Regions from separate parts of the Planococcus sp. VCh962 genome, predicted to be linked through region 1. Evidence: riboswitches for the same ligand, from Rfam matches in the RefSeq annotation. Region 1 holds a riboswitch; each other region holds the start of a gene.

Region 1 (4,199 bases):
GAATGACTGGGTGAAATCATTGAGCACTGCATTCAGTGTATCCTGCGATTTCATCTTTTCAAGATCTTCTTCAGAAATTGTTTCTTTGCTGAAAATGCTGAAGATGACAGAGGTTAATAACTGGGCTTTTCCCATAAAACCGATATTGCTCCAAATCCGTGAAAACGTCACTTGGATATTGCGGTCCGCCAGTACCAGTTCAGCACCGGTTTCCTTGGCAGATTCAATCCCCTGAATCATTTCCTGCCCCGGCTTGATGCCGAACTGATCAGCGATGCGGTTCTGGAAAGATGAAATCGCCAGGTTCATCAGCAGGAGACTTGATTTCTTTTCTTTGATGACTTTGAAAATATCGGTTTCCTTCCACTTGCTGTTATCGGTAACCGACTGGTACCGCTGCGCATCAAGTTCAATGCACACTGAGTCCGGCCGTTCCGCTTCAATGACTTGTTTGACCTGTTCTGCACTTTGGCGGGAAACGTGCGCCGTGCCGATCAAAATCAATTCGCGTCCGTCGAGTTGTATGCGTGTAATATTATCTTCATGCATAAATTTTCTTCCTTCATTGAACTTAATTTCTTTCCGTATTTACACGAAAAGACTGTCTATTTCAATAATGAATCACAATGCCGAAAATATCAATGCAACACTCTTCGTTTCACGGTTTTTTTTCAGCGAAAAAGTGTCAAAGATTTTTTGCATTGAACGTATCGCCGCCTTGGATAGTTCCCGTATCGAAGCCTTTATAGAACCAGCGCTTGCGCTGTTCAGATGTGCCGTGCGTAAAACTTTCCGGCACTGCATAACCGCGTGCCCGTTTCTGGATGGTGTCATCCCCGACCGCACTTGCCGCCGTCAAGGCTTCTTCCAGATCCCCTTCTTCCAAAAGGTCCATGCCTTGAGCATGATGCGCCCAGACGCCTGCATAGTAATCAGCCTGTAATTCCAGCCTTACCTGCAGCTTATTATAGTCTTCTTCGCTTAATTGGCTGCGGAGCGGCTGCACCTGCTCCATGACGCCAAGCAAGTTCTGCACATGGTGCCCGACTTCATGCGCAATGACATATGCCATTGCAAAGTCGCCCGGTGCCTGGAATTGCTGCTGCAGTTCATTGTAAAAACTTAAGTCAATGTACAGTTTCTGGTCGCCTGGACAATAAAACGGCCCGACTGCCGCTCCCGCTGTACCGCAGGCAGACTCGACGCTGCCATTAAAAAGCACGAGCGTCGGCTCAACATATTCCAAGCCCTGCTCGGCAAAAACTTCCGACCATACGGCTTCGGTATCCGCCAGCACAACCGAGACAAAATCAGCGAGTTCCTGCTCCTGCTCGGTTTCGACATAAGGTTCGCTTGACTGCGTGCCTGCGCCGGTACCGAGTTCGTTCAAAAGGACTCCCGGATCCCCGCCAAGAAATGCCACCAGCAGGACGATGAGCAATCCCCCGATTCCGCCTCCCGCTACCATCTTGCCGCCTGACGAACCGCGCCGGTCCTCGACGTTTCTGCTGCCCTGCCTGCCTTTCCATTTCATAAAAATCGCTCCTCACGAATTGCACTTTTTAAGCCTATACCCCAATCCACTGGATCTCTAATCCAACTTATTGGAGGCGGTAGATTAAAAAGCGTTCCCGAAAATTGCGGCCTGCTCCCGGCAACGGGATCTCTTCAAACAGTTCAAAAAGAGTCTGGTGCTCCAAATAATCAATATAATCTTCCGATGGGAAAAATAGGATCACATCTACCGGACGCTGTACCTGCTCTACAGATTTCAAAATATTGTTGACGGCTGCCATAAAGATCTGAACCGAAAAAGGATTAAAAAAATAGAACCGGTTGTCTTTCGCATCCACTTTATAATCTTGCGCAAGGCAGCAGCAAAACTCAATTTTTCCTTTCGCTTTTTTCCGCTTTTTCCCGTAAGCCGTCCGGTTATCGAGTGCTTCCCTATAAAAGGTTTCGTCCATCTCGACTCCCACGGTTTCCACTCCGAATAAAGAGTGTACGTAAAAGTTCAGCCGCCCTTTGCCGCAGCCGTAGTCGACCAGCCGGTCTTCCTTGGACAGCCTGTAATGGCTAAAAAGGATTTCCAGCAAGGCATAAGGCGTCGGCTCATAACGGTTATGGTGAAGAGATTCATGGAAGCCTTGCTGGTTTTCGGAAGTCCGGATATTCAACATTTCATCGTATTGGCGTTCATTCATTGTCATCTGCTCCTTACGGTAAAATAATAATTACGGCTCTTGCAATCGGCCAAAGAGTTTGGTAAGGTGAAGCTAATTCAATATTTTCTTGCTTCAGATTTTATGGAGTGAGGATAGAGGTGCAAAAACCATCAGTATATAAATCGAGGAGTATGAGCTCCGATGACGTTTATGGAAAGGGGGATTTGCCGAAGCGGTTAGACACTCATAGTCGACTCCGCTGGGTCTGCATCTAATAAATGCAGGACTGTCATATAGGTGACTATATGGAGGGCTATCTGACGCAAAGAAACGGTGGATAAACATTGTTTCTACGGCAGCAACGAGACCCTCGTTGCTGCTTTTTTGTTTCTCTTTAATATGCGACTGGTCCATCACCTCTGATTTTTGACAAAAAACCAAGAAAAGGGTGGTATTATGAATTTCGGCCAAATTATCACAGCAATGGTTACTCCGTTTGATGCAAATGGAGAAATCGACTTTCCCGCAACTAAAAACTTAGTGGAGCATTTGATCGCAAACGGTTCAGACGGAGTAGTGGTTGCCGGCACGACCGGAGAATCACCGACTTTATCATCAGAAGAAAAAGTGAAACTTTTTAAATTTGTCGTGGAAACCGCGAAGGGCCGCATTCCTGTCATCGCTGGAACGGGATCGAACAATACACGCGCATCCATCGCCTTGACTAAGCAGGCAGAAGATATCGGAGTAGATGGCATTATGCTCGTTACGCCGTATTACAACAAACCTTCACAAGAAGGCATGTTCCAGCATTTTGAAGCGATTGCATCCTCTACCGGCCTGCCAATCATGCTTTACAATATTCCAGGGCGCAGCGTCGTCAATTTGACCGTCGATACAGTCGTCCGCCTATCGGCAATTGACAATATCGTGTCCATCAAAGAAGCGAGCGGCAATCTGGATGCTGCCGCTGAAATTATTGAACGCACACCCGATTCCTTCACGCTTTATAGTGGAGATGACAGCTTAACTTTGCCGATTCTCGCAATCGGCGGAAATGGCATTGTTTCTGTCGCAGCCCACATCATCGGCAATGAGATGCGGGATATGATTTCGAACTTCCGCAACGGCAACAATGCAGCGGCAGCAGCGGCACACCGCAAATTGCTGCCAGTCATGAATGCATTGTTCGCTGCCCCGAATCCGGTGCCGGTGAAAACAGCTTTGAACCTCTCAGGCGTCCAAGTTGGCGGTGTCCGTCTGCCGATGATTCCTTTGAACGAACAAGAAACTCTAACCTTGCGTAAGGTTCTATCTGGCCGCACTGTAAATTCTTGACCCATTAAGACAAAACCGCTGAAGCTATGGCCTCAGCGGTTTTTTATATGCTTTGATTATACTTCTGTCAATCTCTTGAAGGCCTGCTTCAAACTTCCGCCAAGTGCCAGCTGGCTGACATCGATGCCCAGCTGAATCATGGTCTGTGCAATTTCCGGCCGGATGCCGGTCAACACCGCCTGTACGCCGACAAGCTTCAGTGATTCGGTCAACTTAATGATTTGTTCCGCCACCATCGAGTCGACTTTTATTACGCCTGATAAATCGATAATGAGAGTAGAAACCTTCAAACGGCCAGCCGCAAGCAGCGATTGCTCCAGAATATGCTGGGCCCGGTCCACTTCAATGGCACCTACAATCGGCAGGATTGCAATTTGGTCATTCACCGGCACAACCGGCGATGACAACTCGAGAAATTCTTTTCGTGCATCGGCTAAATTCTTTTGATAAGAATTGATATAAGCTGAACTGTACGAATGTGCTGCATGGTCCAGCAAAGAATGGAAAAATTCCATTGTTCCAAAAAGGGTCTCTAGCGGCATTTTCTCGTGCACGGCTTCGGTCTTGATCACTTTTCCGATATGTCTTCGGTAAAGCGATGTTTCCGCCAATGCATCTGCAAGTGACATGCCTTCCTTTAGAAAATAGTTCCCGGTCGCATCTCCCCACTGTGAAATTTCATTGAAAACTGTTTCA
Region 2 (4,199 bases), on a different contig from region 1:
GGCACAGCAAAAACAAATAATCGACGGTTTTTTAACTGAAGCTTATGAAGAAGTTCAATTAAAAAGAAATGTAATCCGTATAACGCTGAAAACTGATCTCCGTGAAAAAGCATAACCGCTGAAAACCCACTTCATTTTTATGAAGTGGGTTTTCCTATTCTTATTGTTCAATAATAATTTCATTTTCCCATTATAAACATCTGATTAATTGTCATTTATCTGACATACATCGTGGATAGAATATTTTTATGGTCGGCATCCGATGGTTATTGTGGCTTTTTATACACATGGTGCGTGATGGATTTTTAATTGTACTTGAAAATTTTGTGGATTAGCACACTCGAATACGTTTGCATTTTTATTCCGATAAGCCGAACGCATCGTGCAAAGCGTTCGCTGATTTTTCCATAGCCGCTTCCGGCACTACAACCGAAATTTTTATTTCTGAAGTGCTGACCATTTTCACTGGGATCTCGTGCAAGCGGAGAATATCGAACATTTGTGCAGCAACTCCGGGATTTGAAACCATGCCGGATCCGACAATCGAAACTTTAGATAAGCCCACTTCGTAGTTGGCGCTGGAGAAACGGATATCTTGCTGAAATTCATTTAGCACCCGTTTCGTTTCCTCCAAGCTGTCTTGTTTAATGGAAAACGACACAGACGGCGGAAATTCATCCGTGATGCTTTGTACAATGATATCAACATCGATATGGTTTTCTGCCAGTTTTGTAAAAATGCTTGCCAATGAACCATTGAATGGTTTTTCATAGGAAACGGTCACCCGTGCAATTCTCGGTTCAAATGCTACGCCTCTGACAATAAGATTTTTCTCCACAGTGATCACCTCTTGTATGATTGTGCCCGGTTCATCCGAATAGCTTGCTCTGACCGACAACGGGACTTTATTGTTTTTCGCAAATTCGACCGCACGGGGATGCAGGACACCTGCACCAAGGTTGGCAAGTTCGAGCATCTCATCATATGAAATTTGCTCGAGTTTGCGTGCACCCGTCACAGATCGTGGATCTGATGTATAAACACCATCAACGTCGGTATAAATCTCGCATTTATCGGCCCCTAGTGCTGCTGCCAATGCGACTGCAGTCGTGTCGGAGCCGCCACGGCCCAATGTCGTGATGTTGCCAATCCGGTCAACTCCCTGAAATCCGGCAACCACACAGAAGTAGCCGTTATTCAGCACACCTTCCAAGCGCTCTGTATGGATGGTTTCGATGCGGGCATTGCGCGGAACGGATTCTGTTTCAATGCCTGCTTGCCATCCAGTGAACGACAATGCTTCATGCCCCAGTGATTTGAATGCCATAGCAAGCAAAGAAATCGTTACTTGCTCACCTGTTGCCAACAGCATATCCATTTCTCTTTTCGGCGGTTCAGCAGAAATTTCCCCTGCCAGTTGGAGCAGCGCATCTGTCGTTTTGCCCATGGCTGAGACAACAATAACTACACGATAACCTTTTTCTTTTTCAAGGATGGCCCGTTTGGCCACTGCAATAATTTTTTCCGGTGTTGCAACAGATGTTCCGCCAAATTTCATTACGATCGTCTTCATTTCATCCACTCCCACATTTTTAAGATGTGGCTCTCAACATGCCGGGCACCGGGTGCCTGGCAATAAAAAAAGGCAGCTCGCCGAAATTACGGCAAGCTACCTCTTTTATCATGTACGAATACGAAAAACGTCCATGTGAGATAGCCCTCCAGAGATTAACTCTGACAGCCCGGCACTTCTTAAATGCCGGACCAGCATACGGGTTTGCAAAAATCCCGCACACTTCGGCGACCGCCCCTTTCTCTACCCTTCACAGATTCTGCAAATCTCTGAGTAGATACTATTGACGTTCGCGCCTCTATCATCACTTTTCCAAGTGATTTAATTATGTTTTTACGATAGCATGTTATTGCTCGCTTGGCAATGCCTGCTGAGCAAAATGCTGCTGAATGGATTTGGCCAGGTTCTCAGGCATGCCCGCCTGGCGCAGTTCTTCGATTGTCGCTTCTTTTATCTTTTTGACAGAACCAAAATGCTTTAACAATTGTTGCTTACGCTTTGGTCCTACGCCTTCTAAGTCATCGAGTGCTGATTGAATGGAATTCTTCCCGCGCAATTGCCGGTGGAACGTAATAACAAAGCGGTGTACTTCGTCCTGGATGCGCTGCAGCAGGTAAAACGCTTCGCTCGTCCGTTTTAACGGCACTACTTCAACGGGATCGCCATAAAGAAGCTGCGATGTTTGGTGCTTGGCATCTTTTGCAAGGCCGGCAATCGGTATCGATAAACCAAGTTCGTCTTCCAAGATTTCTCGAGCCGACTCCATCTGCCCTTTCCCTCCGTCAATGACGATCAAGTCCGGAAGCGGAAGGCCATCTTTTAGTACACGCGAGTAGCGGCGCCGAATCACTTCACGCATCGCAGCGTAATCATCCGGTTTCGAGGCATTGCGGGTTTTATATTTGCGGTAATCTTTTTTCGACGGTTTGCCATCGATAAACGTGATCATTGCTGAAACGGCATCTGCCCCTTGGATATGGGAGTTATCAAATGCTTCAATCCGGAGCGGTGTCTCAATATTCATAGCCTCTCCCAATTCAATGCAGGCGCCTACTGTCCGTTCTTCCTGGCGCTCAAGCAGTTGGAATTTCTCTTTTATGGCAATTTCCGCGTTTTTTTTCGCCAATTCCACCAAATCCTTTTTCTTGCCGCGCTGAGGCACCAGCACACGGAGATCGAGCCATTCCCGGATCAAATCCGCGTCTGCCCCTTCCGGCACAAGAATTTCATTGGGTTTCATATGATGCGACTGCTCGTAAAATTGGCCGAGATAGGTCATAAATTCTTCTTGCGGATCGCGATATAACGGAAACAGCGAGACATCGCGCTCTATCAGCTTGCCTTGGCGCACGAAAAACACCTGTACGCACATCCAGCCTTTGTCGATGGCATAGGCAAAAACATCGCGGTTGGTAAAATCGTTCATCGCCATTTTCTGTTTTTCCATAACCGTTTCGATATGGACAATCTGGTCCCGATATTCTTTAGCTCGCTCAAATTCCAGGTTCTCAGCAGCTTCCGACATTTTTTCAACCAATTGCTCTTTGACTTCGCGGAATCCGCCGTTCAAAAATTTTGTGATGCCGTCAATCATATCTTGGTAGGTTTCCTGTTCCACCGGTTTGATGCACGGCGCCAAACACTGCCCCATATGGTAATAAAGACAGGCACGGTCCGGCATTGTATGGCATTTTCGCAATGGATACAAGCGGTCGAGCAGTTTTTTTGTTTCACTGGCGGCATAGGCATTCGGATAAGGGCCGAAATACTTGCCTTTGTCCCGCTTCACTTGCCGTGTGATGATGAGCTTCGGATGGCGCTCACCTGTGATTTTCAAATAAGGATAGGTTTTGTCGTCCTTCAGCATGATATTGTATTTCGGATCATGCTTTTTGATCAAGTTCAGTTCCAGAATCAATGCTTCTTTTTCCGAACTGGTCACAATATATTCAAAATCCTCGATTTCTCCTACCAGCCGCTGTGTTTTGGCGTCATGGCTTCCCGTGAAATACGATCGCACGCGGTTTTTCAGCACTTTCGCCTTGCCGACATAGATAATCGTATTTTGGCGGTCTTTCATCAAATAACAGCCAGGCTGGTCTGGAAGTATCGCTAATTTATGTTGGATTAATTCGTTTGCCATAGTCTCACCCTATTAAAAAACCGGGCACCATTGCTGGACCCGGTTTAGAATTATGCGTGTTGGTTAACCAATTCTGCTAAAGCTTCTTTTGGTCTGAAACCAACCACTTTGTCAACTGTTTCTCCGTCTTTCATCAACAAAAGAGTCGGAATTGACATGATGCCATATTTGCCGGCTGTTTCTTGGTTTTCGTCAACATCCACTTTAACGATTTTCACTTTATCGTTCATTTCTGCATCCAACTCTTCTAAAACTGGAGCAATCATTTTACAAGGTCCGCACCAAGTAGCCCAAAAATCTACCAATACTAAACCTTCTGAGATTTCTTGTGAAAAGTTCTGATCTGTACCGTGTACAATTGCCATGAATAATTCCTCCTTAGTAGTATAACCAAACTCTGAATTGATTATAGCATGCACTATTTTCACTAGCTATTTATTTGCCTAAGCTTACTTTACCCTAAATATAGGAAATCAAACGAAA
Region 3 (4,199 bases), on a different contig from region 1:
CAAACTCTAATGGGAAACTGTTCCATCAAGCGGGTAGAACCCTAAGGGATAGATTGACCTATGTTTTCCGGAAGTATATGATAAAAATAACCTTCCAGATAGCATCTTAGAATAAAGAAAAACTGGATTCAAGCAGCGGGCTTCCCACAGAGTGTTGGTTCATATACTCAGAGCTTGGCTTGCTGTTAAAGTGGGATAAAGTTAAAACATGTTATTGAAGGTTTCTTATTTTTTTACTGTGTTCTGTGTGAATAGTTTGCTTACAGCTAAACCAATCAAGGACAGGGGGCCAGAAAAATGAGTACAAAAGAATACGTGAAGAACTTTATCAAGGACCGGAACATCGCCTCCATTACGCCAACTTCAAAAATGGGTGTACGGGAAGTGTGTGAAAAGATGGATTTGAGCAAAAAAGTGGTGATTGTCGAATACGGGCCTGCTACAGGTGTATTTACAAATTACCTGCTCGAGCGCATAACCCCGGATTCCATGATCATTGCGATTGAACTCAATGATAATTTTGTTGAATACTTAAAAGAAAACACCCGGGACCCGCGCTTGAAAGTTCATCACGACAGTGCGGAAAATGTACATGAGATCGTCAACCAGCACGGGATTGAAAAAGTGGATTATGTGATTTCGGGCATCCCGTTCTCGTTGATGGACGAAGAAACCAGGGAAAACATCGTGAAAAGAACAAGCCATGTATTAAGGCAGGGAGGGAAGTTTCTGCCTTACCAAACCTTTTTCCAAAAAGATGAACATTTGATGGTTTACCTGCAGGACTATTTTTCCAATGCCCAAGGTAAATTCTTCCTGCGCAACCTTCCTCCTATGCGGGTATATGAAGCAACTAAATAATCCAATCATATTAAAAGGCAAGCCTGCTCCATCAGGCTTGCTTTTTTCTTTTCCTCAAAAAGAGCGGAAGCTAATTTGATCAAGCCATGAAAGCTTATATATGGATTCAATGGGTGTATACTTGTAAATAAAACTTGAGGAATTTGAGACATACTATAGAGCCGCTTCAAGGCTTTTTGGGGGAGAAAGAATGTTTAGTAATATTAGGGTAGAAGAGCTGATTCCGGTCATCGAAAACGAAGAAATGGTGCTCATTGATGTCCGGTCGCCATCTGAATATAAAAACTTCACTATACCGGGAAGCATCAATATTCCTTTTTTTGATGATGCAGAACGGGCGGAAATCGGAACGCTTTACAAACAAGTCAGTGTAGAAGCCGCAAAAGAACGCGGGCTGGAAATCATTTCAGCAAAATTGCCGGAATTTGTGCGGGCATTCAAAGAAGTTGAAGGGGATAAGGTGGTATTTTGCTGGCGCGGAGGCATGCGCAGCAAAACGACAGCGACTCTGTTGAGCTTGATGAATGTCCATGTCCATCGCCTTGAAGAAGGTATCCGTGCTTACCGGAAATGGGTAGTCGCCGAGCTGGAGCAAAAGGAAACCCCTTCTCAAGCATTTGTCTTGAATGGCTTAACCGGAGCAGGAAAAACAAGAATATTAAAAGCGCTGCAGGGCGAAGGTTATCCCGTCATTGATTTTGAAGGGATGGCCAATCATAAAGGGTCTATTTTTGGCCAGATTGGGATGGAGCCGCATAACCAGAAAGTCTTTGATTCGCTTCTTGTTCATCAGCTGAGAAAACTGTGGAACTTTTCTTATGTGTTGTTTGAAGCGGAAAGCCACCGCATCGGAAAAGTAGTGATTCCACCATTTTTAAGCGATTTGAAAAACCGGAGCACCCATTTGTTCATTGATATGCCAATGGAAGAACGAGTGAAAGAAATTTTGGAAGATTATCGTCCTTCGGAATACAAGATAGAATGCATGGAAGCATTTCAGCGGATTAAATCGCGGATTCATATGCCCATCGCCAAGCAAATTGAATCAGATTTGGAAACAGGCGATTTTGCTTCGGCCATTCAGCTGCTGCTGGAGCATTATTACGATTCACGATACAAGCATACAGGACTCCAATACCCGGATTCTCAGAAAAAGTTCTTGGTGGTCCGCAATATTGAAGAAGCCATTCAAGCCGTAAAAGAAAGTATCCCACGCCCTTTCCAAATGAGGGAAACAGCAAGTACGAGCGAGCAGATGAATAGATTCAATCGATAAAATAAGCGCACTGAACTTTTTGCATGAATCCATCCATAAAAATAGGATTGACAGATAAAATTTATCAATGTAGACTATGAAAAACATGAATTGAATATGACCTCACACTTTTTGCAGTGAGGTAGAGGCGCGACGTTTAACGGTCCTTAGAGGAGTTCGAGAAAATGATGATTCTAAGGAGAAGGAAAGGTCGCCGAAGTGTGCAATAGCTCTCACTATTGCATGCTGGGTCTGCAGTTAATAGCTGCAGGACTGTCGCAATGGATTTCCCGATTTATTGCGAAGTGCTATCTCATCCAGGGACGAAGAAGAGGATTTAGGGCAACTATGTATAGTGCGATCTGAGTCTACCTCAGGTCTTTTTGTGCAGAGTTGCCCTTTTGTATATTCAATTGCCATCAAGGTGCCAAAAAACAAAAGGGGAGAGTTTAGTTATGAAGAAAAAACTGACGTTATTTTCAACCATGTTTCTGTCAACGATGTTGCTATTGTCAGGATGCGGATCAAACGAAGGGGCAGGCAGCGGCGGGTCATCAGAAGAATCTGAGACATTCAAAGTGGGAATGGAAGCAGCTTATGCGCCGTTTAACTGGACACAGGGAGATGACTCCAACGGTGCAGTGAAAATTTCAGGAAATGCTGAATATGCAGGCGGTTATGATGTGGAGATTGCCAAAAGAATTGCTGAAGATATGGGCAAGGAATTGGAAATTGTAAAAACGGAATGGGATGGCCTGGTGCCAGCCCTGACTTCTGGCAAAATTGATGCAATCGTTGCCGGTATGTCTCCAACAGAAGAGCGCAAAGCAACTATTGACTTTACAGACCATTACTATACGTCTGAGTTGGTTATGGTAGTTAAAAAAGGCGGCGAATACGAAGGGGCAACTTCACTTTCAGATTTCAAAGGAGCTAGAATAACTGCACAGCTAAACACATTCCATTATTCGGTTATTGACCAAATCGAAGGCGTTTCGAAAGAGACTGCGATGGAGAGTTTCCCTGCTATGCGGGTAGCGCTTGAATCCGGCGTTATCGATGGCTATGTGTCGGAACGGCCGGAAGCGGTAAGTGCTTCTGCTGCAAATGAGAATTTTGCCATGGTGGAATTTGAAGATGGCTTTGAAACCTCTCCAGAGGATACAGCAATTGCAGTCGGACTTGAAAAAGGCAGTGAATTAGCTGAACAAATCAATGAAACATTGGCTGGCATTTCTGAAGAAGAGCGCCAGGAAATCATGGATGTTGCAATCCAAAATCAACCAGCTGCCCAATAATGATCAGGTGGTGCCGGCTGCATGTGCATGCAGCCGGTTTTACTTATTTTTAGGAGGAAAATTATGAGCGTTGACTGGATTATCACTATACTTACCAATAACTGGCCGATGTTCCTGCGCGGAGCAGTGATGACATTATGGATTTCAGTAGTCGGAACCTTGATCGGGGCCGCAATCGGATTGATTATCGGCATTATCCACACCTTTCCGATGCCGGAGCGGGGCATAAAGAAAATTATCTTAAAAATAATCAATGGACTCCTTTCAGCCTATATCGAATTTTTCCGGGGAACACCGATGATTGTACAGGCGATGGTCATTTTCTATGGATCTGCACTGGCTTTTGGCATTGACATGGATGTCTTTACCGCAGCTGTATTCATCGTCTCGATCAATACCGGGGCCTATATGGCGGAAATCGTCCGGGGCGGCATCATTTCCGTCGATAAAGGGCAATTCGAAGCGGCACAGGCCATCGGGATGAACCATTTCCAGACCATGATCAACGTCGTTTTGCCACAGGTAATCCGCAATATTTTGCCGGCAACCGGCAACCAGTTCGTCATTAATATCAAAGATACAGCGGTGTTGAGCGTTATCGGGGTAACAGAATTGTTCTTCCAGACAAGAACCGTATCCGGAAATAATTTCCGTTATTTCGAATCATTCTTTATCGCCTGCGTTCTTTACTTCATCATGACTTACAGCATCACGCTCCTATTGCGCAGACTTGAAAGAAAAATGGAAGGCCCGAGCAACTACAGCATGATTGGCGGACTGCCGAT
Region 4 (4,199 bases), on a different contig from region 1:
CCGTCACCATAGGCAATAATGAAGGTATAACCCTGTCAAAAGAAGAATTGGAAGAATTGTATGTGCAGGCGGATTTCGATGTGATTGTGGCCAATCTATACGAACCGGATGGCCAACGACCGGACTGGGCAAAACCTTACCGGCTGCTGAAAACCAAGGCTGGATTGACAATTGGGCTGGTCGGTGCAACGGCTGAGTTTACACCTTTCTACAAACGGCTCGGATGGGTAATCACCGATGCCAAAGATGCCATTATAGAGGCCGTTGAAGCCATTAAAGATGAAGCGGACCTTATCGTCTGCCTTTCTCATCTAGGTGTGAAAGAAGACGAGTATTTGGCGGAATTATGCCCGGAAATCGATGTGATTCTGGGAGCCCATACCCACCATATTTTCCACGAAGGAAAACTGATTGGCGACACATTGCTCGGTGCTGCCGGCAAATTCGGCATGTATATCGGCCATGTAACAATTGAACCGGCCATACAAGAGAAAAAAGCTGAGTTAATTGAAACGGCCTCACTTCGCGGATCGGACGAAGACTTTAATGATGCGTTGATTGAGCAAGGGAAAGAGCAATTGAATGAGTTGGTCTTTTTTAATGAAGATGAACTGAAAGCGGAATGGTTCAAAGATTCCCAGCTGGCTAAATTGTTCGGAGAAGCATTGCTCGAATTCTCAGGAGCTGATTGTGCCTTATTCAATGCCGGATTATTTATGGAAGATATGCCTGTAGGGGAAACGACCCGATATGATTTTCATAAAATGCTTCCTCATCCAATTAATCCTTGTCTCATCAGTCTGACAGGCGCTGAACTGAAAGAAATCTACCAGCAGTCGCTAAATGCGGAATGGCCCAATATCGAATTGAAAGGCATGGGATTTCGCGGTGCGGTCTTCGGCAATATCATCCGCATCAATTTGGAAATGAAAAACCACCAATTGCTTGTTGGCGGAAAGATTGCAGGGCATGAAGAAGTTTTCCAGCTGGTTACTTTGGATATGTTCACTTTCGGCTACTTTTTCCCTTCCTTGAAACGAGCTCCGAAAAAGTACTTTATGCCTGAATTTCTGCGGGATGTCTTTAGCCAATATTTTCGCAGCAAAGCCTTGAAATGAAAGAAAATTCAAAGTTAACATACATTTGATTTTGTAATAAGATTGGGCTATGCTTACTAAGAATTAAAAATTGATGGGTAGAGGCTGCAAAACTTATAAGTCCGATGTGCGAGTGTGACAACGTTGAACACATCCAAAAGGAAGTTTTGCCGAAGTTCTTTTTTTGCTGTCACTGAAAAAAGAGCTGGGGGTATTCTGAATAAGAATGCCACTGTCGTTTGTGTTGAATCATAGACGAAGAGCTACAGGGTTGTTTGATGTTTTGAAGCACAGACGAATTGTAGAAAGCTGACTGTATCCATTTGGACGCGGTCAGCTTTTTTTCTTTCTTTCTCTTCCATCCTAATAAAAACAGGAGGGATCTTTTCCATGGAAAATACAATTTTTTCGATTTTACCGCCAATCATTGCGATTGTCATGGTGTTGCTGACCCGCCGTGTACTGCTGTCACTTGGGGCAGGAATCGTTGCAGGAGCGCTCATCTTGACTTCGTTCGCCCCACTGGAAGCTCTGCGGGAATTGTTTAACTCATTTGCCATCACTTTTTGGGACGAAGGCTTTAATGCCTATAATGTTTTCATTATTTTGTTCCTATTCTTATTGGGCATTATTACTGCATTTGTCAGCTTATCAGGAGGGAGCCTTGCTTTCGCTGAATGGGCATCCAAGCGTATCAAATCGAGAAGAGGCGCAAAAGTCCTTACGGTGATTCTCGGAATGGTCATTTTTATCGATGATTATTTTAACGCTTTGGCTGTTGGACAAGTGGCTAAACCGATTACCGATCGCTACAAAATTTCACGCGCGAAACTTGCATATTTCATCGATTCGACTGCTGCTCCAGTTTGTGTAATTTCACCGGTATCCAGCTGGGGAGCAGCGATTATCGGTATCATAGCAACTATTTTGGCTGAACAGACCTATGTCCAGTCCTCAGCTTTGGAAGCCTTTGTCTGGATGGCGCCGATGAACTTCTACGCCATTGCCACTTTGGCTATCGTCTTTTTTGTGGCGATACGGGATGTGGACTTTGGAGCCATGAAAAAACATGAGACCCTGGCAATCGTTGACGGTCAATTGTTTAATCCAAACAAAGTGATACCTGGTGAAATGAAAGAAGAATTTCCGTCACATTCACATGGACGTGTCCGTGATCTGCTTTTGCCGATTCTATTATTAGTTGCTGGAACAATCGGTGCGATGGTTTGGACAGGATACCAAAATGCCGGCCAGGTCGCTGATATTTGGCTGATTTTTGAAAACACAGATGTACCAGCCTCACTGATGATAGGTGGGCTACTAGGAGCCCTTACTTCAATTATTCTTTATGTACTTCAAATGAAACGTAATGAAACAGCGAGTGCGACTTGGATTGGAAAAGGGATTGTTGCCGGAGTTAAATCCATGGCAGGAGCCGTCTTCATCCTGATTTTTGCATGGTCATTAAGTTATCTGATTGGAGCGCTCGAAACAGGGATTTTCCTTTCTGAAATTGTTACTGAGAACAATGTTCCAATAGAAATTCTGCCGGTTCTATTGTTTGTGCTGGCAGGGATTATGGCGTTCTCAACAGGCACTTCATGGGGTTCATTTGGCATTCTTTTACCGATTGCTGGGAATATCATGGCCCAAGCTGCACCTGAACTCTTATTGCCGGCATTGTCTGCGGTTCTGGCCGGTGCGGTATTTGGTGACCATTGTTCACCGATTTCAGATACAACCATCCTCTCTTCAACAGGGGCAGGGAGCAATCATATGGATCATGTACTGACACAGCTTCCTTATGCTTTGACAGCGGCTTTCATTGCTTCTATCGGGTATATCATCATAGGCTTTACTGGATCGCTGATTTTCTCCTTAGGTACAGTAATCGTTATTCTCTTGATATTATTCACTGTATGGTCTCGAAGAACCACCATACTAGAAAAACGCGCTAAAATGCTATGATAAAAAAAGCAGAGAACTAGTTCTCTGCTTTTTTATTATTGTAGAAATAGTTTTTTATAAAAACTTTAAGAAATTATCTTTACTTTGAACTGCCCCCTCGTTATACTATTTTTAGATTAGTAAATAATCTGAAAATATACAAACTTCCTATTTTTCTGGAAAGAGAATGGAAGAAAACAAGGAGGAAGGAAAATGGAACGTTCGCAATGGGGTACGCGCGCCGGTTTTATTATGGCGGCTGTGGGATCGGCTGTAGGTCTGGGAAATATTTGGCGTTTTCCGTATGTGGCCTATGAAAATGGTGGAGGAGCATTCTTTATACCGTACTTATTCGCTCTGCTGACGGCAGGGATACCTATTTTAATCATGGAATTCACCATCGGCCACAAATACCGTGGATCGGCTCCACTATCATTCTTTAGAATGAGCGGAAAAAAACTGGAATGGATGGGATGGTGGGCAATCTTTGTCTCATTTGTCATTTCCACCTATTACGCGGTTATTATCGCCTGGGCTATGCGTTACACAATTTTCTCATTCAACCAGGCATGGGGAGAAGATACAGAAGGTTTCTTATTTAATAACTTTCTTCAATTAACTGTTACACCTGGCCAGACCGGCGGAATTGTATGGGGAGTACTTATTCCACTGGCAATTGTCTGGGTGATAACACTTGGCATTCTATTTGCTGGAGTTAAAAAAGGAATTGAGCTTGCGAACCGGATTTTCATTCCGACCTTAGTGGTCATTTTCCTTATTGTAGTAATACGGGCTGTCACTCTTGACGGAGCATCTCTTGGACTTGATGCATTCTTTAAGCCTAATTTCGATGCCATATTGGATCCGACCGTCTGGGTAGCGGCTTATGGGCATATTTTCTTTAGTCTTTCAATTGCTTTCGCGATTATGATCACTTATGCAAGTTATTTGCCGAAGAAATCAGATATCACGAATAATGCATTCATTACCGGATTTGCGAACTCAGCTTTTGAATTACTAGCTGGTATCGGTGTGTTTGCTGCATTAGGTTTTATGGCAAACCAGCAGGGAGTTGCAGTTGCGGATGTTGCTGCAGCGGGTGTAGGGCTGGCATTTGTTGTGTTCCCGCAAATCATCAATGAATTCCCAGGCTTT

Evidence for each region. Region 1 has a riboswitch for lysine ahead of dapA (4-hydroxy-tetrahydrodipicolinate synthase). Riboswitches for the same ligand answer to the same signal wherever they lie in the genome.
Region 2: it holds a riboswitch for lysine, as region 1 does, so the genes downstream of both, AC3AQ9_RS06570 (aspartate kinase) here and dapA (4-hydroxy-tetrahydrodipicolinate synthase) in region 1, are expected to answer to the same signal.
Region 3: it holds a riboswitch for lysine, as region 1 does, so the genes downstream of both, AC3AQ9_RS11725 (transporter substrate-binding domain-containing protein) here and dapA (4-hydroxy-tetrahydrodipicolinate synthase) in region 1, are expected to answer to the same signal.
Region 4: it holds a riboswitch for lysine, as region 1 does, so the genes downstream of both, AC3AQ9_RS16145 (Na+/H+ antiporter NhaC family protein) here and dapA (4-hydroxy-tetrahydrodipicolinate synthase) in region 1, are expected to answer to the same signal.

The regions. Positions count from the first base shown of each region.
Region 1 covers NZ_JBYLHS010000002.1:637,334-641,532, forward strand. The annotation lists gene AC3AQ9_RS10485 (TraB/GumN family protein) at 1-549, opposite strand, end outside; gene ypfJ (KPN_02809 family neutral zinc metallopeptidase) at 686-1,534, opposite strand; gene AC3AQ9_RS10495 (class I SAM-dependent methyltransferase) at 1,602-2,204, opposite strand; lysine riboswitch at 2,311-2,489, shown strand; gene dapA (4-hydroxy-tetrahydrodipicolinate synthase) at 2,622-3,503, shown strand; gene AC3AQ9_RS10505 (STAS domain-containing protein) at 3,560-4,199, opposite strand, start outside.
Region 2 covers NZ_JBYLHS010000001.1:1,295,053-1,299,251, forward strand. The annotation lists gene AC3AQ9_RS06565 (YslB family protein) at 1-115, shown strand, start outside; gene AC3AQ9_RS06570 (aspartate kinase) at 359-1,573, opposite strand; lysine riboswitch at 1,707-1,882, opposite strand; gene uvrC (excinuclease ABC subunit UvrC) at 1,920-3,716, opposite strand; gene trxA (thioredoxin) at 3,767-4,081, opposite strand.
Region 3 covers NZ_JBYLHS010000003.1:97,692-101,890, forward strand. The annotation lists gene AC3AQ9_RS11715 (class I SAM-dependent methyltransferase) at 298-861, shown strand; gene mnmH (tRNA 2-selenouridine(34) synthase MnmH) at 1,052-2,137, shown strand; lysine riboswitch at 2,252-2,435, shown strand; gene AC3AQ9_RS11725 (transporter substrate-binding domain-containing protein) at 2,572-3,414, shown strand; gene AC3AQ9_RS11730 (amino acid ABC transporter permease) at 3,478-4,199, shown strand, end outside.
Region 4 covers NZ_JBYLHS010000007.1:37,723-41,921, reverse strand. The annotation lists gene AC3AQ9_RS16150 (bifunctional metallophosphatase/5'-nucleotidase) at 1-1,118, shown strand, start outside; lysine riboswitch at 1,189-1,371, shown strand; gene AC3AQ9_RS16145 (Na+/H+ antiporter NhaC family protein) at 1,488-3,065, shown strand; gene AC3AQ9_RS16140 (sodium-dependent transporter) at 3,258-4,199, shown strand, end outside.